Regions from separate parts of the Marinomonas algicola genome, predicted to be linked through region 4. Evidence: predicted binding sites of a transcription regulator. Region 4 holds the regulator's gene; each other region holds the start of a gene.

Region 1 (6,256 bases), 940 kb from region 4:
GGCCAGTGAATGTCTTTTACAACGGCTTTAATCGGCAGAATAGGCTTGGTGGAACTTGAAAAATAACTTAAGAGCACGTCTTTTGAAGGTGCCGGTTGACCTCGCTTATGCATCAAAATAACGTTACTAGGGAGGGAGAAAAAGGTCTTCGCCAATTTTTGTAGATCGACTAGCTCTGTATTTAAGTGTGCATCGTTAAGTAAACGTACGTAGTGTTTCTCACTTAGCATAACCCCATTATTTAATGCATATTGTGACGCCACATAAGCCAGATAATCAGGAGCATTAAAATCATCAGAAAGACGATTCAATCTTGTTTTACGCCAAGCAAACCACTCCTTGCCATACACACCATATTTAATCATTTTAGCGATTTCTTCTGTTATGATCTGACTGGCTTGCGGAACACCATCGGCATTACTCATGGAGGTAAAGTTAAGACTCGTTCGATAAATTGCAGGGTCAGACACGAATTCAGCAAAAATGGATGACACATTCCCCTGAGTTTCCACCAAACGATGTTTAACCCTATCATTAAAAATAGCGATGAGAGCGCTTAGCTGATCCTTTTGAATAAGGCCTGATTGACTGTTAAAAAACGATTTTTCGAATGTATGGGAACGTGTTACGACATGCTTATTAATCGTTTCATCAGTATAGATAGCAACGCCTGTATTGTTTGCCTTAGGTAAGTCAAAGCGAGATGACTTACCTTTACCCGATGATCTCCAACCTTGAAAGCGCTCTTGAATACGCTGTTTAATTTTATTCCGATCGATATTACCTGTAATGATCAATGTTGCGTTATCGGCACGATAGTGATCTGAATAAAACACCTGAAGCGATTCTGCTGTTGTGTTTTTAATATGCTTTAAAGTGCCAATAGGAAAACGCTTGGAGTAGTAGCTGTCTTCAAGAATGTCATTCACTAATTGCTGAGAAATAGAATCATTATTAGGGTCTCTTAAACGCCACTCTTCAATAATAATGGGCTTTTCTTTTTCAACTTCTTGATAATCAAAATGAGTATTAAACGCAAAGTTACTGAGTAATTCTAACGCTTGAAGGCTTTTAGTTGAGTCGTTCTGCTTAATGGATAAGCTATATTCTGTATGATCGAAATACGTATAGGCATTTGCGTGCTTGCCCATATTCAATCCCAACGCATCTAATTGCTCCTGAATTGGGCGCTCACCTTTGTCATTTAGTTGATTGAAGGCCATATGCTCAACAAAATGAGCGTGGCCAAGCTGATCATCATTTTCTTGTAAACTGCCACTGTGAACCAATAGTCTAAATGTCGCCGAGTCGCTGTTTCTTGGCCATAAAATAATGTCTAAGCCATTATCTAAGGTAAAGGTGTCTATATTTGAATCGTTTTTGGTTACTTTAATGGAGTCTGAATCAGAGTCTGCCGCTATCGTCTCATCGGGTGTTTTCTGTGAGCCGACGCACGCTGTGGTAAAGGCTGGTATTAATAATAACCAACAAAACGCCATCAAATACGATTTTTTTTGAACATAAAATTTAGCGAAGAAAACAAAAAAAAGAGAGCAGCAATACCAAAGTGTATAGTGAAATAGGTGCGAAAAAATAGCCAAAATAGAGTCCTTTCATATTTAAATAGCAATTTAGCCTCCTTCCTAGGATGCGTTTTAATGGATTATATTCACAAAATCCAGTCAGAATCAAGCCTCACTCTTGTTCTAATTGCTTCACTTTTTCTTCTAGTTCAATTAAACGCTGACGGTATTTCGCCAACATGGCCGCTTGTATTTCAAACTCTTCCCGGCTGACCAAATCCATTTTAGACAACGTTGTCTTTACGACCGCCTGTAATTGCAGTTGTACCTCTTCAGCTGGAAGTTTGCTCAACTGAGTAGCGGCTTGCTCTAGACCCGAGCCAAACTGTTTTATAAATTGATCAATCATACTGTCGCCTTTTGATTACGGTCACCTTGGAACGGTTAACAATGTAACGATTCATATTAAGTCTATATTTGTTAGGTAAAGTTTAAACCAAATGGTAGCACAAGCTGAAATGAGATTCGTGTCTGTTTTTTATTTAAAAAGACTATTTTATCGCTTAATTACTAGACAAAAACACAAACGCACAAAAAAAGAGCGCCCAATACCTATTCCTCCCCATGATGCCGCACGAAAAAAGCGCACCGGCCATCCTTTTTTATATCAGAAAGTTCATGAATCGCTAGAACCCTCGTCATTATTGGGCTGCAGATTCTTGGCACAGTCCTTGAATATGAGAGAAACCTAAGAATTACAACGACGACACGCAACAGACTTGTTAAGGAGACTGTAAGTATGAAGCTTATAACAGCGATCATCAAACCATTTAAATTGGATGATGTAAGAGAAGCACTTTCAGAAATTGGAGTGCAGGGTATCACAGTAACAGAAGTTAAAGGGTTCGGACGCCAGAAAGGACATACCGAGCTATATCGTGGCGCTGAATACGTTGTAGATTTCCTACCAAAAGTAAAAATTGAGCTCGCCATTGCTGATGACATGACTGATCAAGTTGTTGAAGCCATTACTGGTGCAGCGAACACAGGCAAAATTGGTGACGGTAAGATCTTTATCGTAAATCTTGAACAAGCGGTTCGAATTCGTACCGGCGAAACAGGTGAAGATGCCGTTTGATACGGTCTCCATTTTATAAGCCTTAGGGGGGCGCAACATGCAAGATCAAATTTTTCATTTACAATATGCCATGGACACATTCTACTTTTTGGTATGTGGTGCATTAGTTATGTGGATGGCAGCAGGATTTGCCATGCTAGAAGCCGGTTTAGTACGCGGCAAAAATACAACAGAAATTTTAACCAAAAACGTCGCTTTGTTTGCCATCTCATGCATCATGTATCTCGTTTGCGGTTATTCCATCATGTACGGTGGTACTTGGTTCTTATCTGGTATTCAAGATGTTGATGTAACGTCGACTTTGGGTGACTTTGCGAGTCGCGAAGATGGCTTCGAAGGCGGCTCTATTTATTCTGGTGCATCTGACTTCTTCTTCCAAGTTGTCTTTGTAGCGACCGCTATGTCTATCGTATCCGGTGCCGTTGCTGAACGTATGAAGCTTTGGTCATTCTTAGCATTTGCCGTTGTCATGACCGCGGTTATCTACCCACTTGAAGGTTCTTGGACTTGGGGTGGAAATGATGTGTTCGGTATGTACAACCTAGGTGACATGGGATTCTCTGACTTCGCAGGTTCAGGTATTGTGCACATGGCAGGTGCCGCGGCGGCTCTAGCAGGTGTTTTGCTACTAGGCGCTCGTAAAGGTAAATACGGTCCTAACGGTGAAGTTCGTGCTATTCCTGGTGCTAATTTACCACTGGCGACACTTGGAACATTCATTTTATGGATGGGTTGGTTCGGCTTTAACGGTGGTTCTGTTTTAAAATTAGGCGATATAGCAAACGCAAACTCTGTTGCCATGGTATTCCTAAACACCAATACAGCGGCAGCAGGTGGCGCGATTGCCGCATTAGCATTAGGTCGTATTTTGTTTGGTAAAGCCGATTTAACAATGCTATTGAACGGCGCTCTTGCTGGTCTAGTCGCGATTACGGCTGAGCCATCGACTCCAACAGCGCTTGGTGCAACCGTAATCGGAGCCATCGGTGGTTTAATCGTTGTTATATCCATTCTGACTCTCGATAAACTCAAAATTGATGATCCAGTAGGTGCCATCTCTGTACACGGTGTTGTTGGTCTTTGGGGTCTATTAGCCGTACCATTCACAAATGACGGCGCAACATTCGGCGGACAAATCGCAGGTGCATTAACTATTTTCCTTTGGGTATTCATAGCAAGCTTAATTGTTTGGTCTGTTATCAAAATGGTTATGGGAGTTCGTGTATCAGAGGAAGAAGAATACGAAGGTGTAGACCTTTCAGAATGTGGTATGGAAGCTTACCCAGAGTTTAAAAAATAGTCCCACACTTATTTCTCAAGTGTAAGGCTGTCTAAGGTAACCCCTCACTTTTGTTAAGTGCAGGGGTTTTCTTTTATACCGCCTTTATTAATCACTATCTGCGCCCCATTGTATTGTTATATGCTGCGTAAAATCACTCAGCCCGCATTCATATGAATGATTAAGATTAATCACCATTTATAGGACGTTTCATGTTAGAAGATCTGCATCTTAAAATTCGTAATATCACTGCTGAAGATTACCCACAGTTAAAAGAATTAATGGATAGCGTGTACGATGATATTGGAGGAGCATGGCCTCTACACACCATAGAAAAACTGATTAAAGACTTTCCTGAAGGTCAAATCTGCTTAATCGATCACGATCAAATTGTCGGTGTTGCCTTATCCTCTCAAGTTGATTATGAACGCTTTAGTAACCCACATACCTATGATGATTTGATCGGGCACAGGGAAACCATACTGAACAACAAGAAAGGCGATGCTATATATGGCCTAGATGTGCTTATTTCCCCAGATTATCGAGGTTACCGTCTGGGCAGACGTTTGTACGAAGCACGAAAGGAGCTCTGTAGACAGCATAATTTACGAGCCATTCTTGCTGGCGGCCGTATTCCAAGTTATTACGAACACATGGATGAAATGACACCGCTGGAATATTTAGAAGCGGTAAAAGAACGTAAAATCTACGATCCGATCTTATCGTTTCAATTATCCAATGATTTTCAAGTCACTCGTTTGTTAAAACAATACATGCCCGAAGATGAAAAGTCTCAAGGTTATGCCACGCTTCTAGAATGGAAGAATATTTTCTTTGAGCCAGAAACGACCGTCATTCAATCTAGAAAAACGCTGGTTCGTGCTGGCGCCATTCAATGGCAAATGCGTGAAGTAGAAAGTGTCGATGAGCTACTTAAGCAAGTTGAGTATTTTATTGATGCCGTGTCAGATTACAAAAGTGACTTTGCGATTTTTCCTGAATTCTTTAATGCGCCCCTGATGGGGTTAAGCCCAGACCAATCGAACCAAACTGAAGCGGTACGTTTTTTAGCCAGCTTTACTGAACGTTTTAAGACGGAAATGTCGCAATTGGCTGTCAGCTATAACATTAACGTTATTACAGGGTCCATGCCTTTATTGGAAGATGAGGTCATGTACAATGTGAGTTACTTATGCCGCCGAGATGGCACGATTGAAGAACAAAGAAAAATTCATATTACCCCCCACGAACGTCGTGATTGGATCATTGAAGGGGGGGACGAATTAAACGTATTTGACACGGATGCTGGACGCGTTGGAATTTTAATTTGTTACGATGTCGAATTCCCCGAGTTAGGCCGATTGTTAGCGGACCAAGACATGGACATTCTGTTTGTGCCTTTCTGGACCGACACGAAAAATGGTTACTTGCGCGTACGACGCTGTGCTCAAGCAAGAGCCATAGAAAATGAGTGCTATGTTGTTATTTGTGGTAGTTGCGGTAACTTACCTCAGGTGGAAAACTTAGACATCCAGTATGCTCAAAGTGCGGTATTCTCACCCTCTGATTTCTCGTACCCCCATGATGCGGTTATGTCAGAAACCACCCCTAACACAGAAATGATCATGTTCTCTGACCTAGATTTAGATAAGTTAAAGCTTACTCGTAGCGAAGGTTCTGTTAATAATCTAAAGGACCGCCGACATGACCTGTATACGCTCGTTCGTAAAAAGGTCGATAAAGCCTAGTATTTTTAAAGAGAACCGACTGTTATTTTGATATTGCCCTACCCGCTTAATTGAGTTTCAATGACTCTTATATGAAATCATTAAGCGGGGATCTTTACCTCACGGCCAATTAAACATCTACTCATACACCATCAACTTACTCATAACATAGTGAAGAAATAAACATGGCAAAGGCTAAGGTTGCTTTCGTCTGTAACGAATGCGGATCAGACTACTCAAAATGGCAAGGGCAGTGTAATGACTGTGGGGCATGGAATTCATTAAGCGAATTTAAAGTCAGCAGCAGTAAAACATCAGCTCGTGTTGCGGTTTCCCAAGATACAAAGTACGCGGGTTATGCGGGCTCTAAAACAGGGATTCAAAATCTCTCAGATATTGATCTAACGGATGTCCCGAGGTTCAGTTCAGGAGCGGGCGAATTCGACCGTGTGTTGGGCGGAGGTCTAGTCCCTGGTGGCGTCGTATTAATTGGTGGCAGCCCAGGAGCAGGCAAAAGTACCCTACTACTACAAACAATGTGTCTGCTTGCACAACAACAAAACGCACTTTATGTCACAGGCGAAGAGTC
Region 2 (6,256 bases), 1.8 Mb from region 4:
CTGACTTAGCTATTGGTAAATTTGAACGTCGACCAAGAGCTAATAATACCCCTAATGGAAAGGAAGCCACGATACCAACAACACCAAGTAGAGTGGTTAAGAATAGTCCGCCCCATTTAGATGTTTCAACGATTGCAAGACCAAAAACACCGCCAGCAAACATAAAGTAAGCAACAACCGGGTACACAACTAGAATCGCAATGGAAAGGTATAGTTTATTGATCCCTTTCAGTGCAAAACTGGCCACCATTAACACCAATAGAATGACGGCTAAATTGATTCGCCAAACTTCTTCACTTGGATATAAGCCATAGATGAACTGTTCAAAATACGCCCCTACAAATGCCCAGCAAGCGCCTGTATCGGCTTTACATGCTTGACTGCTTGACCCAGTCCAAGTGGCATCAATGATGCCCCATTGGATAACAGGCGGCACTAACAAATACAGAATGTACGCACTGAATAAGGTTAAAAACACATTCAGTGGAGAGGATAGTAAATTTTGTCTTACCCATGCCACAGCACCTACTGAATTAATTGGAGGTGGTAGGCTTGGAGAAGGTTTAAATATAATCGCCATATTCGCCTCTTATCGTTCAGTTAATGACATTTTCTTGTTATACCAGTTCATAAAGAACGAGATAGATAAACTCAATGAACCGTATACCAACATACATAAACCAATCGTTTCAATTGCTTGACCTGTTTGGTTTAGCGTTGTCCCCATCACTACGGCCACTAATTCAGGGTAAGCAATAGCCGCACCTAAAGAAGAGTTTTTCGCCAAGTTGAGATATTGACTGGTGAGTGGTGGAATAATCACTCGTAATGCTTGAGGTAACACAATCATACGTTGAGTTAGACTGTCTGCTAGGCCTAAAGATCTGGCGGCTTCGGTTTGTCCCCAGTTCACCGATAAAATGCCCGCACGTACGATCTCGGCAATGAAAGACCCAGTGTAAGTTGATAGAGCAATCAGAACGGCCACAAACTCAGGTGGAAGTACCATGCCCCCAGTGATGTTGAAACGGCTTTTTGCAGGTAGATCAAACTCAATAGGTGAACCTGCCATAAAATAAAAAGCCAAGGTCATTACAATAATGATCCCTAAAGAGCCCCAATACGCAGGAAACCATAATCCAGTTCTTGTCTGGCGCTTTTTAGCCCAAATAACCAATGCAATAGAGGCAATAATAGACGCAATAAAGCCAAAAATAACCAAACCAAAACCATCTTGAAAGATCGGGTTGGGTGAGTATATGCCACGTTTATTGAGCATAAAGTCACCAAACAAAATACTGTTTCTAGGTGAGGGTAGCGTTGACAGAACGGCGAAATACCAGAAGAACATTTGCAGTAGTAAAGGAATATTACGCAGAGTTTCTATGTATACCGTTGCCAATCGAGAGACTAACCAGTTCTTTGATAATCTCGCTAACCCCATGATTATGCCAATGATTGTCGCGAAGAAAATACCTATAAAGGAAATTACGAAGGTATTAAGCAAAGCCACAATAAAAGCGCGACCATAGGTGTCTGCTTCAGTATATTCAATTAAGTGAATTAGAACTGGGAATCCGGCAGGTTCATTTAAGAAGGTAAAACCTGTTGATATTCCTCGGTTCTCCAAGTTAGCTTGAAGGTTGCTGAATAGGTAATAACCTACAAAAACCACCAAGGCTAAAAGCGCTATTTGAAAGATGAGGGCGCGATTGCCAGCATCATTAAAAAAGCTATTATTATTAGTCGAAGTTTTATCGCTCATCTCGTTTCAGGCAAAAGAATTGCTCGTCAGATGGAAAGGAGGGAGATGCACAGCTACTGAATTGTAGCTGTGCGATACCATGGTATTTGCAAAAATTAGCAAATATTAACGAACTGGTGGTGCGTACATAACACCGCCTTCAGTCCATAGGTTGTTCACGCCACGAGGTAAGCCTACCGCTGTGTTAGGACCTACGTTATTTTCGAAGCTTTCACCATAGTTGCCGACTTGAGCAATAATGTCATAAGCCCAGCTTGCAGAAAGACCTAGTTGCTCACCCATATTACCTTCAGCGCCTAGAAGACGACGGATGCCTGGATCTTTTGTATCTGTTTTAATTTTAGCAACATTCTCAGACGAGATGCCCATTTCTTCTGCGTTAACTTGAACAAAGATAGACCAAGTTACAATGTCTTTCCATTGGTTGTCACCGTGACGAACTACTGGGCCTAGAGGCTCTTTAGAGATCGTTTCAGGAAGAATCACGTGAGCACTTGGATCTGCAAGTTTTGAACGGTGAGCGGCAAGGCCTGATTTATCCGTTGTGAATACATCACAACGGCCAGATGCGTAAGCGGCTAATGCTTCATCTGCTTTCTGAACGATAACAGGAACATAAGATAGACCGTGTTTACGGAAGAAGTCAGCCATGTTTAACTCAGTTGTTGTACCTTGCTCTGTACAAACGGTTGCACCATCAAGGTCATTAGCTGATTCAACACCTAGGTCTTTACGAACCATGAAACCTTGACCGTCATAGAAGTTTACAGCGGTGAAGTCCAGACCCAAAGACGAGTCACGAGTGTAAGTCCAAGTTGTGTTACGAGAAAGAATATCAATTTCACCTGATTGTAATGCGGTAAAACGTTCTTTTGCAGAAAGAGGAGTGAATTTAACTTTAGTGGAATCACCAAAAATAGCGGCAGCGGCAGCACGGCATGAATCGACATCAATACCCGCCCATTCACCTTTTTCATCCGCATTTGAGAAACCTGGAACTCCTTGGCTTACTCCACACTGAATAAAGCCTTTTGCTTTTACATCATCTAATGTTCCTGCCGTTGCTCCAGCACTAACTGTAACGGCAATTGCGGCAGTTGAAAGTAACTTACTTACATTCGATTTCATTATTGAGCCTCCCAGGGCATTCTTTTATTGTTAACATTCACAAAATTTATATTTCGTTCAAACTTTAATAAAGCAAAGCATGTGCCAACATTTTGTTATTCTTTTTGTTGTATTTTTTCAGCGGATTATCCTGTGAATATCTCCACTTGCTATATAGAATGACTGTTCAGCCGCTGTAGTCAAGAGAAAAATGCGTTTTTAGTGGTGCATTTTTGATATTTAAAGTAAGACTTGACTAAATAGTGATCTATTGATTTATAAATATAATCACTTGAAAAAAAATCTTTAAAGAAAACTATGTCTTAGTTTCTTTATAAATAGTGTAAAGTGTCTATCTAAATTGCAATTCTGTAGATCAAAAGTGTATTTAATGGCAATTTCTTTAGCGCATCCCTCATAAGGGTTGTTTTATTTTGGTGCACAAAAGCCAAATAAAGCGATATTTTCTTTGATTATTTTACACTGACTCATTTTGGGCTTTCCATTTCCAGTGCTCGCAATATACTTAAGTGTCAGTTTAACCTTATTTGTTGTAAGGAGATCTATTATCGATGGATAATTCTTTAAAGCCGCTAGATCGGCTTGATAAAAAAATTCTTCGAGAGCTTCAAATTAATGGGCGACTTTCTAATGTTGAATTAGCCAGTCGTGTTGGTTTGAGCGCTACACCTTGTTTAGAGCGTGTTCGAAGACTAGAACGTAATGGTTATATTACGGGGTATTGTGCTCTGGTTAACCCGCGTAAAGTAGAAGCGGGCCTACTTGTTTTTGTCGAAATTCGACTAAAAACAACGTCTCCCGAAGGATTTAATGAATTCAAAGAGGCTGTCAGTAAGATTCCTGAAGTATTAGAATGCCATCTTATTGCAGGGGACTTTGAGTACCTATTGAAGGCGCGAGTTTCAGATGTTGAAGCCTATCGACTTTTACTGGGGGAGACATTGCTAATTTTGCCACATGTAAGGGAATCAAGAACTTATGTGGCTATGGAAGAAGTGAAAAATACGACAGTAGTGAATATTCGATAATATTTTAGGGTTAAACATTTAAGTAATCTTGCTGAATAGGTAGCCAACGAGACAATAAAGGCTCTATATGTTCATGATGTGATTGATACATCAGTAGGGCGGCACTTTGTACTTGCTCTAACATCGCTTTGTCTCGTTGTAAGTCGGCTACTTTAAATTCCATTAACCCCGTTTGTCGTGAGCCTAATAGCTCTCCTGGCCCGCGTATTTCTAAGTCTTTTTCCGCTATTTTAAACCCATCTGACGTTTCTCTTATAATGCCTAAACGAACTTTTCCGTGCTGGCTTAATGGGGTTTTATATAAGAGTACGCAGTGACTCGCCGCTTGTCCTCGACCGACTCGGCCTCTAAGTTGGTGTAATTGTGCTAAACCTAATCGCTCCGGGTTTTCTATCACCATTAGACTTGCATTAGGTACATCGACACCTACTTCGATAACCGTTGTAGCCACCAAGAGTTGACTGTCTCCTTGCTTGAATTCTTGCATGATGGCGGCTTTTTCTGGGGCCTTTAATCGTCCATGTATCAGTCCTATTTTAATGCCTGCCAGAGAGTCTGAAAGCATAACAGCCGTCTCTTCAGCGGCTTGACATTGCAGCGCTTCTGACTCTTCAACTAACGTACAAACCCAATAAGCTTGTTTGCCTTCGTTACAGGCCGCTCTAACTCGTTCAATGACCTCATTACGCCTTTTATCTGAGACAACAATGGTTGTGACAGGGGTTCTTCCAGGAGGCAACTCATCAATGACCGAGCAATCAAGGTCCGCATAAGCCGACATGGCTAAGGTTCGCGGGATCGGTGTCGCCGTCATAATTAACTGATGAGGTTGTAATAGACCGTCAACCCCTTTTTCTCTTAATGCCATTCGCTGATGGACACCAAACCTATGCTGTTCATCTATAATCGCCAATGATAAGTTTTTAAACTGGACACTTTCTTGAAATAAAGCATGAGTGCCAACCACGATTAATGCTGTGCCGTTTGCAATACGTTCTAGTTGTGAAATACGTGCGTTGCCTTTTAATTTACCAACCAGCCAGGCCACTTCGATATCCAGAGGTTCAAACCATTGTTTGAAATTGTTAAAATGCTGTTCTGCCAAAATTTCTGTTGGCGCCATAATGGCGACTTGCAGCCCCTTTTGTATAAAGGTGGCGGCAGACATCGCTGCAACCAGTGTTTTACCTGAGCCGACATCGCCCTGAACTAACCTAAGCATTGGATGGCCAGACGACACATCTTGCATTACTTCTTGAAAGACGCGTTGTTGAGCATTTGTTGGTTGAAAAGGAAGTGATTCGAGTAACTTCCCTAAGACGGCACCTGCTTCTGAAATAATTGGTGCTCGATCGAGTTTCGCCTGTTGCTTTTTATTGACTAAGCTAAGTTGATGGGCGAGCAGCTCTTCGAATGACAGACGAAACTGTGCTGGGTGTTTACCCGATGCAAGTAATGCAACGTCGGCTTCGGCTGGCGGTTTATGTAGGTAGTGAATAGCATCGACTAATGGTGGTAACTGAAACTTATGACGAATGGCCTCAGGCAGCCATTCGATGACATTATAAGGCGTAACTCGTTCTAACGCTTGTTCACAAAAGCTTCTCATTTTGAGTTGAGTTAACCCTTCTGTTAATGGATAAGTCGGTGTTAACTGAGCCTGTTCTGTAGATGGAGTAAACTCATCGGCTAAAGAGTACTCGGGATGAAATATCTCATAACCAAAGCTGCCTCGTTTTATTTCACCAAAGGCTCGTATTGTCTTACCCGATTCGAATTGCTTTTTCTGACCTGCGGTAAAATGGAAGAAGCGTAAAGTAAGTGTGCCTGAGTGGTCTTTGACGCGACATAATAGGCTTCTTCTTTTCCCCATGGCTACTTCACAGCCAATTACATCCCCCTCTATAACGACCTCATCCCCAAGCCGAAGGCGTCCAATAGGTACGACTTTTGTCCGGTCTTGGTAGCGCATAGGTAAATGAAACACCAGGTCTTGTAGGCTGTGTATATTGAGCTTTGCTAACTTCTCCGCAACCGCGCTACCAATACCTTTAAGTTCCGTAACGGGTATGGTTTCTAAGCCTGACATAAAGCGTCCTATTGAATCATTAGGGGGATGTGTTAATCATAAAGACAATGTCTTACAGGCGTCTTTAATTGATTGGCTCAAAGCCTCAATTGCTTTTGGTCGCGGAAAGCTAATTCTCCACGCAAGTGCGACAGTTCTTTTTGGTACGGGTGATGCAAAAGGTCTCACTTCTAGTAAATTGTGATCAATACGAGTAACGGCGGATTTGGGTAAAACGGTGACGCCCAACCCTGATGCAACCATATA
Region 3 (6,256 bases), 960 kb from region 4:
AAATACCCACGGCCATTTATTCGTTCAATAAATCATACCATCTTCTTGTTAGCATTTAATATTATGTTTAAAGCATTCTACTATATTAAATGGAATCATCCGTTTATTTTCTTCTTTCTGCCTTTAATGTTTAGGAATAGGCGTGCAATTTGCTTAGTTGATAGGTTATTCCTTTTAGGCAATTTATACGATGCATCAAAAAACATCACACTCTCCTTTAACGGTTATGTTGGTTGATAATGAGCCTGCGAGAGCGGCTATTGTTGAGCAGGCTTTAATTGATAACGGTTATAAAGTGATTCGGAGATTGGAAAATACCCAGCACCTTACTCAAGCTGTTCAGGAAAGTCTTCCTGACATGATCATCATTGATATTGAGTCTCCTGATAGAGACATGCTCGAAAACATGTCTCAATTAACAAAAAATAACCCTCGTCCAATTGTCATGTTTGCTGAAGAAGATAAGTCAGCCTCTATGGAGGCGGCTATTCGGGCTGGCGTGAGTGCTTATGTCGTTGATGGCATGCAACCAAATCGCTTTAAGCCTATTCTGCAAGTCGCCATTGCTCGGTTCCGTGAATTTCAAGCCTTAAAGTTGGAATTAGAAACCGTTAAAACACAATTAGAAGATCGTAAGTTAATTGATAAAGCGAAAGGGTTGATTATGAAACATCAAGGCTGTGATGAAGCCGCTGCTTATACAGCATTAAGAAAATTAGCTATGGATAGAAGCCAACGTATGTCTGAAGTCGCTCTTAATGTAATCTCCGTAATGGATCTCATTGGAGGTGGAAAATAATGTCGACCCTTGATCGTTTGATACCAATAAATGCCCCCTCTGATGCGGATGTCTCTTTGGGTTTTATTCCATTAATTGATAGCGCACCTTTTGTGATTGCTAAAGAAAAAGGCTTTTTTGAAAAAGAAGGCGTGAATGTTGTACTTTCAAAAGAGGCGTCTTGGGCGAGTATAAGGGATAAAGTTGCGTTTAATCTTCTCCAAGGAGCCCATATGTTGGCCTCCATGCCGCTCGCCTCGGGGCTTGGTGTCGGCTCCGCAAAAGTAAACATACAGACAAGTTTTACTGTCAGTCAAAATGGTAATGGCATTACAGTTTCAAATGAGTTGTATCAATTAATGAGCACTGAGACCAACAATTCTAACGAGATAAGAAATGGCAAAGCACTTAAGTCCGTTATGGCTAAAAAAGGTAAACATGAAAAACCACTGAAATTTGCCATGGTGTATCCATATTCTTCTCACCATTACCAATTACGAGATTGGCTTAGTCGTGCGAATATTGACCCGGACAAAGACGTTGAGCTTATCGTTGTTCCGCCGACAAAAATGATTGACTTCCTTAAGAATAGCGCTATTGATGGATACTGTGTTGGAGAGCCATGGAACAGTCTTGCTGTAGAGCAGGGTATTGGTCATATGATAGTGACTGGGTATGAAATTTGGGGCAATACACCGGAAAAGGTATTAGGTGTAAACCAAAACTGGGCCAATGCAAACTCAGAGCAACATGATGCATTAATTCGAGCGTTAAACACGGCATGTGAGTGGGTGGACGATGCCGCCAATCTTGAAGAGTTATTATCTGTGCTCAGCCATCCAGATTATTTAAATTGCCCTGCAGAGCAATTAAGGTATGGCTTTAGTGCGATTAAACCTTCAGGGCAATTTGATTGGCCAATGGAAGCGTACCAAAAATTTTCTAGCGATAAGATTAATCGCCCTAATACTGATTATGCCTTATGGCTTTTAGGACAGATGAACCGCTGGGGGCAATTGCCGGCTGTCTCTTCTCTATTGGACTTTGCTATCAATACCTTTGATGACAGGGTTTATTGTCGCGCCTTGAATATAAATCAACCGTGCAAACCTTATTCACTAACCGGGCTTTTGTCAGAGAGTGACTGGTTAAAAGGCGTAGCAGAAGATAAAATTCGTATTCATCCAGATGGTATAGAATTTGGTTTTGACTACTTATAAATGTTAAATAGCAGTGCATGCGTGTTCTAAATAGAGGCATTTAAGGTAGGTATTCTATTTCATAATAGATAAATTTATTTAAAATCAATGGCTTATTTTTTTGGCATGGTTAATGCTTTTAATTAAGTAATGAAAATTAACAAATGAGTCAATGTAGATTCATTGAAGAATGGCAAAGGCGCCTGTACAGCAAGTTTATCTTGTTGTGCATGCGCCTTTTTTTTGTGTCTTTTTTTATTGCTAACGTTTCAGGTGGGAAGTGATTATGAATTGTTTTGTAGAGAAAAAACGAGTTTTGACAAAAATCCAGCAATCAGTAGGTAAGATTCGTAGCGTACTGTGGATGAGCAGTGTCGTAATAGGGACGACTATTTCTAGTAATCTTGTTTTTGCTGAAATTGGTGAGCCTGAGAAAGAAGATCTTACCTTCGGTTTCATTAAATTAACCGACATGGCGCCTTTGGCGATTGCTTATGAAAAAGGCTATTTTGAAGATGAGGGACTGTACGTCACACTTGAGGCTCAAGCAAACTGGAAAGTGTTATTAGATCGAGTAATTGATGGGCAGTTAGATGGAGCGCACATGCTGGCAGGTCAACCTCTTGGCGCAACCATCGGATATGGAACAGAAGCCCATATTGTTACGGCATTCAGTATGGACTTGAACGGTAATGCCATTACTGTCTCTAATGATGTCTGGTCAAAAATGAAACAAAACATTCCACATGATAGTGACGGAAAGCCGGTTCACCCAATTCGTGCTAGTTCACTTAAGCCTGTTATTGATGAATTAAAAGCGGAGGGTAAGCCATTTAATATGGGAATGGTGTTCCCAGTCTCGACACACAACTATGAATTACGTTATTGGTTAGCTGCTGGGGGGATTCATCCTGGATATTATGCACCGTCAAAAGGTGATGTGAGTGGCCAAATAAATGCCGATGCCTTTCTTTCTGTTACGCCTCCACCTCAAATGCCATCAACGATGGAAGCTGGCACTATCCATGGATATTGTGTTGGCGAGCCATGGAATCAACAGGCTGTGTTTAAAGGGATTGGTGTTCCTGTTATTACCGATTATGAAATTTGGAAAAACAATCCCGAAAAAGTGTTTGGCGTCAGCCATAGTTGGGCGGAAGAGAATCCAAATACGCATATTCGAGTCGTAAAAGCGATGATTCGAGCGGCCAAATGGCTTGATGAAGAGAACAATGCTAACCGTCCTGAAGCCGTTAAAATCTTATCAAAAAGCCAGTACGTTGGTGCAGACTACGATGTGATTGCCAACAGTATGACTGGAACGTTTGAATACGAGAAAGGTGATAAGCGTGATATCCCAGACTTTAATGTCTTCTTTCGTCACAACGCCACGTACCCCTATTACAGTGATGCGATCTGGTATCTAACTCAAATGCGCCGTTGGGGACAAATCGATCAATTTAAGCCAGATTCCTGGTACTTAGATATCGCTAAAAAAGTCTACCGCCCTGATATTTATTCCATTGCTGTTAATGAATTAATAACGGACGGCGTGGTAGAAGCGGCGGATTTTCCTGATTTAGAGAGTGAAACAGGCTTTAAGCCACCGCAAACAGAATTTATAGACGGTGTTACTTATGATGGCCGCTTTCCTAATAAATACCTTGATAGTTTTTCAATTGGCCTTAAAGGTAAAGAAGATATTTAACCGCAAATTAGTATAGGGGAGGCGTTCCTCCCTTTTGTTGCTAGAGACAACAGTAAATAGATCTCGAGAGATTACAGAAAGTAGAAACAACCAAGAGTAATTGATGATGATAAAACAAAACGCATATGCCGCGGTTTTTGGTGGGGTGAAAGAGGCCCTATCAATAAAAAACTGGTTGTTTCCATTGTTGGGGATAGTCGTATTTCTCGCCTTATGGAATACATCGGCCAGCCGTATTAATACTTCTCTGGGGGAGTTTCCTAGCCCTGTTGTAGTGTACCAGCAATGGAATAGCTTGGTGAATGATCATATAGAAGAGAGAGAAAAGGAAGTTGCTTTTTACGAGCGTCAAGACGTGAGGAATGCTAAAAAATTAGCAAACGACCCTGATTATATCGCTAAAAAAAGACCTTATACTGGTAAACCAACCTTCTTTGACCAAATATTTACCAGCTTGTACACAGTGTTAGCTGGCTTTGGTTTAGCCAGTTTAATTGCTATACCTATGGGAATACTCATTGGTTTGAACGGCCACATTTACAGTGCGCTTAACCCTATCATTCAAGTGTTTAAACCCGTATCTCCCCTAGCATGGTTGCCCTTGGTAACTATGGTTGTTAGCGCAACTTATGTTACAGACGACCCTATGTTTGCTAAATCATTTTTAACATCCATGTTTACCGTTACTTTATGTTGTATGTGGCCAACGTTAATTAATACGGCGGTTGGGGTGGCGGCTATAGAGCAAGATTTATTGAATGTATCGAAAGTCCTAAGACTTAACTGGTTAACCCATGTGACAAAAATTGTTATTCCTTCTTCAATTCCAATGATGTTTACCGGACTCAGGTTGTCTTTAGGCATTGCTTGGATGGTGTTGATTGCCGCAGAAATGTTGGCGCAAAACCCAGGTTTAGGGAAATTTGTTTGGGATGAATTTCAGAATGGTAGCTCGAATTCCCTAGGGCGAATTATGGTCGCTGTTATTGTTATCGGTTTTATCGGTTTTTTACTGGATAGAGTGATGTTAATGATTCAACGATTGTCTTCTTGGGACAAAACGCAAGTTTTAAGGTAAAGGGTAGCGACAATGATGCATTTAGACATAAGTAACGTATCGATCGAATTTCCAACCCCTAAGGGGCCATTCAAAGCACTTGATAAAGTATCTTTGAAGATCACTAAAGGCGAGTTTGTTTCTTTGATTGGCCATTCTGGCTGTGGTAAATCAACGGTTTTGAATATTGTTGCAGGATTATACGATGCAACCGAAGGTGGTATTTTATTAGATGGTAAAGAGGTGCGTGGCCCAGGTCCAGAAAGAGCGGTGGTCTTTCAAAACCATTCTTTATTGCCTTGGTTAACCACCTACCAGAATGTTGAGTTAGCCGTTAAACAAGTGTTTAAAGGCACAAAGAGCAAAAAAGAAATGCATAACTGGATTTTACATAATCTTGATCTTGTCCAAATGACTCATGCAATGGATAAACGTCCTGCAGAGATTTCTGGTGGAATGAAACAACGTGTAGGGATTGCGAGAGCATTAGCTATGGAACCATCGGTGTTGTTAATGGATGAGCCCTTTGGTGCGCTAGATGCCTTAACAAGGGCACATTTACAAGATTCCTTAATGGAAATACAAAAAGATCTTAATAATACCGTCATTATGATTACCCACGATGTTGATGAGGCCGTGTTGTTATCCGATCGAATTGTCATGATGACAAATGGTCCTGCGGCGACAGTGGGTGAAATATTAACGGTTGATTTAGAGCGGCCACGCAACCGTCTTGAGTTGGCTGATAACCCTAAATACGTTCAATATCGTGCACAAGTATTGAAATTTCTTTATGAAAAACAGCGCAAAATAGAACCTATTGTTAAGCCTGCAAAGGCATCAAAAATGGCTTTAGATAGAGCAGATAAAGCCGCCTCCTAACAGAGGTAATACTCTGTAACTGGCTTGAATATAGGAGGGCTAAAGTGAGCTCAAAGACATTAAAAGAACATTTAGTCATTGTTGGTGCTGGGATGGCGGGCAGTCGTCTTGCTTCAAAAGTACAGGCCGAATTTCCCGATCGTTTTACGATCACATTAATTGGTGAGGAGCCAGAAGCTGGCTATAACCGAATTATGCTTTCTTCTTTTCTCGCACAAGAATGTGGACTTGAAGAACTGATGTTAATTGATATGGAGCAATTTTTAGAAAACCAAGGTGTTGTTATAGCGGCTAACCCTGCCATCGACATCAATTTAAACTCTAAACAAGTCCTTCTGCGTAATGGGGAATTAATTCACTTTGATAAATTAGTAATGGCAACAGGCTCACGTTCAAGTTGTTTATCTGTCAAAGGATCGGATGCTGATAACGTCATTGGCTTTCGTAATTTGCAAGATGTGTCTCTAATGACCCGTTTGAAATCGGAAAGTCGAGTCGTCGTGATTGGTGGAGGGTTGCTTGGACTGGAGGCGGCTGTTGGGTTAGTTAAGCAGGGGAATAAGGTGACTTTATTACACCGAGCGGGTTTTTTGCTAAACCGCCAACTTGATGAGGTATCGGCAAACTTGCTT
Region 4 (6,256 bases):
TATCGCTCAATTTTTTGGTGTCAGCGAACTGCTGATTGGACTGACTATTGTGGCAATAGGTACCAGCCTACCTGAGTTAGCGGCCTCAATAACGAGCGTAAAGAAAGGCCATCATGACATGGCTATTGGTAATATTTTAGGGTCGAATCTTTTTAATTTAGCCACAGTACTTCCCTTACCTGCATTACTGGCCCCAAGCTTCATTGAAAGCAATGTTTTTTACCGTGATTACGTATGGGTTCTTGGTTTGACGATGCTATTTTGTTTGTTAATCGTATTTTTTAATTCTAAAAAACGAACGGCAATCCCAAAATGGGTTGGTGCTCCTCTAATAATTGGCTACCTAGTGTATTTATTCACCCTTTATCAATCGAGCACTATCTAAGTAACGTGAATCAATTGAAAAACAAGGTAACAAAATGAAAAAATGGCAACTCTTACCACTGTTATTAGGTGGACTATTGCTATTCTTCTTGGCATTTTATATGGGTCTGACCCCAAAACAATCTTTAATTGAAGCCGAAGCACTTGATAGTGCACCAGACTATTTTATTACGGATTTTAAAATAGTGGCATTTGACATAAGTGGTAACAAGGTCGAAACATTAAGCGCCAAAGAACTCAAGCACTACAACGAAGCAAATGAGTCTTATCTTCAACAGCCAAATATGTCAGAATCACAACAAGGTGGCAGTTGGGTCGCAAAAAGCGATTCAGGACTGATTAACGACTCCACAAAAGAGATTAATTTATACGGCCGTAGTGAGATAGTTCACACCAGCAAATCTGGTAACACCGTTCATTTAAGCGCGGATAAAATACTTTACAGCGAAACCAAGCAAGAAATTTTTGCTACTGGTAATGCCTCATTATTGTCTGAATCAGGCAAAACCCAAGCCACTGATATTGGCGTAAATATAAATGACGAAACTGTTGCATTTAGCGGAGAAGTAAATGGTCAATATAAAACAGCTAAATAAAAGATTGATAGCGCTCGCCATCCTGACTTCTAGCACGCTAAGTTACGCGTTGGATAATGACTTGCAAAGCCCCTTAAACATTGCGGCTGACAAGGCCTATTTTGACCAGGGCTCTGGGATAGCGATTTACGAAGGTAATGTCACTGTTAAGCAAGGCTCCATTTTCATTCAAGCCGATTACCTAAAAGTTACAAGCTCAACAGACACCAACCAGTTTCGCCAACTGGATGCAACGGGATCACCTGCAAAATTCAGCCAACAAATCGATGAAGATGGGAATCATATAATTAGCCATGGAGATAAAATTCGTTATCAAACAACCGACGCTACGCTTGAATTAAGTGGACAAAGCTACGTAAAGCTTAAAGGTGACGAAATCAATGCTGACTTCATTCAATACATGATAGATAAAGGCACCTTCACAGCTCGAAGGGATGATTCAGGTCGAGTAAATATGACTTTATTACCGCAAACACAAGAAGGTAAATAATGGCATTACTGGAAGCTAAAAACTTAGCGAAAAGCTATAAAAAAAGACCTGTCGTAATTGACGTATCTCTTTCTGTCGAGTCCGGTGAAGCCGTTGGTCTTCTGGGTCCTAATGGAGCAGGTAAAACCACTTGTTTTTATATGATAGTAGGCATGGTTAAAAATGATAACGGTGAAATATATATTGATGGAGAACCTGTAACGACATTGGCCATGCACTCTAGAGCTCAAAAAGGCATTGGCTACCTTCCGCAGGAAGCGTCTATATTTCGAAAAATGTCTGTTGAGAACAATATCCTTGCCATTTTAGAAACCAGAAAAGACCTAACAGACACACAGCGTAAAGAAGAACTTGAAAAACTTCTCGAAGAATTTCATATTACTCATATTAGAAAGAATTTAGGCATGGCTCTTTCTGGAGGCGAGCGACGACGAGCAGAAATAGCCAGAGCCCTAGCAACCAACCCTAAATTTATATTATTAGACGAACCTTTTGCAGGTGTTGACCCTATCTCTGTTGGCGATATAAAACAAATCATTAGGCAATTACAAGAAAGCGGCATTGGGGTTCTTATTACAGACCATAATGTAAGGGAAACCCTTGATATTTGCGACAAAGCTTACATTGTCGGAAACGGCCATATCATCGCTTCGGGCGATGCTGAGACCATTATCAACAATGAACAAGTAAAAAAGGTTTATTTAGGTGAGAACTTCCGCCTTTAATCTTTTAATTTCCCAATAAAAGGGAGTACTATGCATAACTCGTTCCAACATAATCAAACAAAAAGCGTTTCTCTATGAAGCAGTCTCTACAGTTGAAAATGGGTCAGCAACTGACCATGACCCCGCAGCTACAACAAGCTATTCGCTTATTGCAGCTTTCTACAATAGATTTACAACAAGAAATACATGAATTTCTTGAGTCAAACCCCCTATTAGAAATTGACGATGAACAAAGCTCATCTGAGACAACGGCAAACGAATCTGAACAAAAAAAGCAAGAGGAGCCAGAAACTCAGCCAAGTGAAGAAGCCACAATTGAATCTGAATGGACGGATAGTATTCCAGAAGAGCTCTCTATTGATAGCTCATGGGAAGACACCTTTCAAAGCTCCGCGGCCGTGTCTGAATCCCAAGGTTTCGAAGGGGATTTTGATTTTGAAAGTCGCAATTCCGCTTCTGAGAGCATTCAGGATCACTTAATATGGCAACTTAACCTGACTACGATGTCAGACAGAGATATTGAAATTGCCTATTCTTTTATTGAAAGCGTTCAACCAGATGGTTACCTAGGTGCCTCACTGCATGAAATATGGGATTCTCTTCAGGGAACCATTGAAGATTTAGAAGAAGACGAAGTTGTTGCTGTTCAACATAGACTACAACGCTTTGACCCTGTGGGGGTATGTTCCGTTGATTTGCGAGAATGCTTGCTGGTTCAACTTGAAGCCTATTCAACACACCCTTTGTATAAAAATACAAAAACGGTAGTTGATCACTATCTAAACCTCTTAGGTAACCGAGATTTTTCCCAGCTTTGTAGACGCGCGAAACTAAAAGAAGATACATTAAAAGACGTTATTCATTTAATACAGCAGCTCAACCCAAGGCCAGGCAGTTTAATTGATGCAGATGACACAGATTATGTTATACCAGATGTCTCAGTTAAGAAGAAAAATGGTGAATGGCAGGTTGAGTTAAACAACGACGCTCTACCGCCAGTAAAAATCAACAAAACCTATTCAACAATGGCAAATACTCTGAAGAATACTGAGGACGCAACATACATAAAAAACTCACTTCAAGAAGCCAAGTGGTTTATAAAGAGTTTACAAAGCCGCAATGAAACACTACTAAAAGTGGCTAGCTGTATTGTTGAAAAACAGATAGACTTTTTCGAGCAAGGCGAGGAAGCAATGAAGCCGATGGTATTGCATGATGTTGCCGAAGAAGTGGGCATGCACGAATCCACTATTTCCCGCGTGACCACGCAAAAATACATGCATACACCGAAAGGAATATTCGAATTAAAATATTTTTTCTCAAGCCATGTAAATACGGCTTCAGGCGGAGAATGCTCTTCCACAGCAATCCGCGCTATGATAAAAAAACTTGTTGCCGAAGAACCTGCTAAGAAACCATTAAGTGACAATAAATTAGCCACCATTCTAGAAGAACAAGGGATTAATGTAGCAAGGAGAACGGTTGCAAAATACAGAGAAGCAATGAACATTCCTCCTTCAAACGAAAGAAAACGATTAGTTTAATACTGGATAAAAGACTCATGTCACTTATTACTATGTTAAAACCAGAATTGACTCTGGCAAAACAGAAGATTATCAGCAAAAAAAGAGTACTGGAAAATATAGCAAGTGCGGTATCAAACAGATTACATTGTGACGAAAATGCAATCTACGCGGGACTATTAGCCAGAGAAAAACTTGGTAGTACGGGAATCGGGGAAGGCATCGCTATCCCGCATTGTCGATTAGAGTCGGCTAATCATGCTGCAATATTAGTTATGTCGTTAGAAAGCTCTATTGATTTTGACTCTATAGACAGAAAACCTATAGATTTGATTTTTGCACTCATTGTACCGCCAAGTGAATGCGACGCCCATCTCTCGACACTTGCTCAAATTGCACAATTAGCACAGTCACCCAATGGGTTAAACGCTTTAAGAGAAGCGCAAACTAATGAATCACTATTTGCAGCATTTGAAAAACTGCTACAAGGATAAACATGCAAGAACAATCTATTACTATAATTAACAAGTTAGGACTGCATGCACGAGCGGCAGGTAAACTGGTGGAAACCACATCTAAATTCAGCTGTGATATCACCATTGAAAAGGATGGTCGTAACGTAGATGGCAAAAGCATTATGGCCATGATGATGTTAGCGGCAGGTAAAGGTACTGAAATCACTATCAAAGCAAATGGTGAAGATGAAGAGCTTGCATTAACAGCCATTATTGAGCTTATTAATAACCGCTTTGGTGAGGGTGAATAGACCTTCAATTTAAGAAAAGTCATTATGTCAGAGCAAGCGACGCTAACACATCTAAAAGCCGTAACAGCCTCACTTGAGGCTGGCACCACTTCCCAAATACGCTATTTATTAAATGGCGCGTTACCGGCTCAAGACGTCGCTCGCTTATTAGAGTCATCCCCCCCTAAAGAGAGACAACTTCTTTGGGACCTAATTGATAGCAAAAACGAAGGTGAAATCCTTCAATATTTAACTGAAGACATTAGTATTCCTTTCCTTAAAAAAATGGATACTAAACAACTCTTAGCTGTGTCAGAGCAATTCGAGACCGATGACCTCGCTGACATGCTACAACACTTACCAGAAAAAATTGTTAAAGAAGTGCTGGCCTCCATGTCAGCACAGAATAGATTACGAGTTGAAGCCCTACTAAGCTACCCAGAAGACTCCGCTGGTGGCTTAATGAATACAGATACAATTACCATACGCCCAAATATAACCGTTGACATTGTATTTCGTTTCCTCAGAAGACATAAGAAACTACCCGATATGACTGATAACTTATTAGTTGTCAGCCGCTCAGACCGCTTTTTAGGCACACTGCCATTAACAAAGTTATTAGTAGCCGATACAAACGCTACTATACGCGAAATTATGGATACCGAGACTACGGTAATAACATCCAATACATCAGCCAGAGAAGTCGCACAGGTATTTGAAAAGTTAGATCTGGTTTCAGCGCCAGTAATCGACGAAAAAAGTGGAAAGTTACTTGGCCGAATAACCATAGATGATGTTGTTGATGTTATCCGTGACGAAGCTGAGCACTCTATGCTGAGTATGGCGGGCCTTGACGACGACGAAGACACCTTTTCTCCTGTCATGAAGACGACCAGAAGGCGAGCGGTTTGGCTTGGTATTAATTTAATTACGGCTTTCATAGCCTCTTACGTCATTGGGCTTTTTCAAGGCACACTTGATCAAGTCGTTGCACTGGCTATATTAATGCCAATTGTTGCCAGTATGGGTGGAATTGCAGGCTCCCAAGTACTAACATTAGTTATACGAGGCATCGCCCTAGGACAAATAGGTTCAACAAATACTCGCTGGCTACTCAACCGAGAGATCATCGTAGGCTTATTAAATGGTATACTTTGGGCTACGGTTGTCGCCGCATTAACAGCATTCTGGTTTGACAACCTTGAGATAGCCTATATCATAGCGGGCGCAATCATGATTAACCTTCTGTTTGCCGCTCTTACAGGCACACTTTTGCCCATAGCACTAAATCGCTTAGGCATAGACCCAGCCCTTGCAGGAAGCGTAATCCTTACCACAGTAACTGACGTTGTAGGATTTCTTTCCTTTCTTGGATTAGCAACTATATTTCTTATTTAGGCCAACATGACAGAATTCGAACATTTAGAAGACGACGAGAATTACAAAAGCAAAACTCAAATAAAAAGAGAAATGGAGGAGTTGCAGGTATTAGGCAAAAAACTTCTCGCTTTGAGTAAGCAACAGCAGCAAAAAGTTGAAATGTCTGACACTCTTCGTGCTGCTCTGACGGAAGCCACTCGACTGAACCAAAGAGAAGCCATGCGTCGTCATATGCAATACATTGGACGACTTATGCGCAATGAAGACGCTGAGGCTATTGAGGCAAGAGTCGCTTTGTTTGACAGCAGCTCAGCTGCCCACAACAAACTTTTCCATTCTCTTGAAGCGCTTCGAGACTCTTTGATTGGTGAAAACAGCACCGAAGAGGTCCAAAAATACTTAGAAGAAAACCC

Evidence for each region. The regulator sigma-54, encoded in region 4, starts transcription at its own class of promoters, with help from an activator protein. The targets are predictions, from matches to a motif close to TGGCACNNNNNTTGCTNT.
Region 1: the regulator sigma-54 is predicted to act here: its motif matches at 2,244-2,261, upstream of glnK (P-II family nitrogen regulator).
Region 2: the regulator sigma-54 is predicted to act here: its motif matches at 2,963-2,980, upstream of IEZ33_RS19440 (amino acid ABC transporter substrate-binding protein).
Region 3: the regulator sigma-54 is predicted to act here: its motif matches at 2,100-2,117, upstream of IEZ33_RS12050 (CmpA/NrtA family ABC transporter substrate-binding protein).

What each region holds. Positions count from the first base shown of each region.
Region 1 is NZ_CP061941.1:726,504-732,759, reverse strand. It holds gene IEZ33_RS03230 (M16 family metallopeptidase) at 1-1,601, opposite strand, end outside; gene IEZ33_RS03225 (accessory factor UbiK family protein) at 1,696-1,932, opposite strand; gene glnK (P-II family nitrogen regulator) at 2,323-2,661, shown strand; gene IEZ33_RS03215 (ammonium transporter) at 2,699-3,961, shown strand; gene IEZ33_RS03210 (carbon-nitrogen hydrolase family protein) at 4,153-5,688, shown strand; gene radA (DNA repair protein RadA) at 5,853-6,256, shown strand, end outside.
Region 2 is NZ_CP061941.1:4,224,046-4,230,301, reverse strand. It holds gene IEZ33_RS19450 (amino acid ABC transporter permease) at 1-580, opposite strand, end outside; gene IEZ33_RS19445 (amino acid ABC transporter permease) at 590-1,765, opposite strand; gene IEZ33_RS19440 (amino acid ABC transporter substrate-binding protein) at 1,871-2,893, opposite strand; gene IEZ33_RS19435 (Lrp/AsnC ligand binding domain-containing protein) at 3,445-3,921, shown strand; gene recG (ATP-dependent DNA helicase RecG) at 3,932-6,010, opposite strand; gene IEZ33_RS19425 (hydrogen peroxide-inducible genes activator) at 6,047-6,256, opposite strand, start outside.
Region 3 is NZ_CP061941.1:2,622,983-2,629,238, reverse strand. It holds gene IEZ33_RS12060 (ANTAR domain-containing response regulator) at 191-799, shown strand; gene IEZ33_RS12055 (CmpA/NrtA family ABC transporter substrate-binding protein) at 799-1,998, shown strand; gene IEZ33_RS12050 (CmpA/NrtA family ABC transporter substrate-binding protein) at 2,342-3,685, shown strand; gene IEZ33_RS12045 (ABC transporter permease) at 3,792-4,763, shown strand; gene IEZ33_RS12040 (ABC transporter ATP-binding protein) at 4,776-5,624, shown strand; gene IEZ33_RS12035 (NAD(P)/FAD-dependent oxidoreductase) at 5,669-6,256, shown strand, end outside.
Region 4 is NZ_CP061941.1:1,665,658-1,671,913, reverse strand. It holds gene IEZ33_RS07540 (calcium/sodium antiporter) at 1-385, shown strand, start outside; gene lptC (LPS export ABC transporter periplasmic protein LptC) at 420-980, shown strand; gene lptA (lipopolysaccharide transport periplasmic protein LptA) at 955-1,470, shown strand; gene lptB (LPS export ABC transporter ATP-binding protein) at 1,470-2,195, shown strand; gene IEZ33_RS07520 (RNA polymerase factor sigma-54) at 2,270-3,739, shown strand; gene IEZ33_RS07515 (PTS sugar transporter subunit IIA) at 3,757-4,212, shown strand; gene IEZ33_RS07510 (HPr family phosphocarrier protein) at 4,215-4,484, shown strand; gene mgtE (magnesium transporter) at 4,509-5,861, shown strand; gene yjgA (ribosome biogenesis factor YjgA) at 5,868-6,256, shown strand, end outside.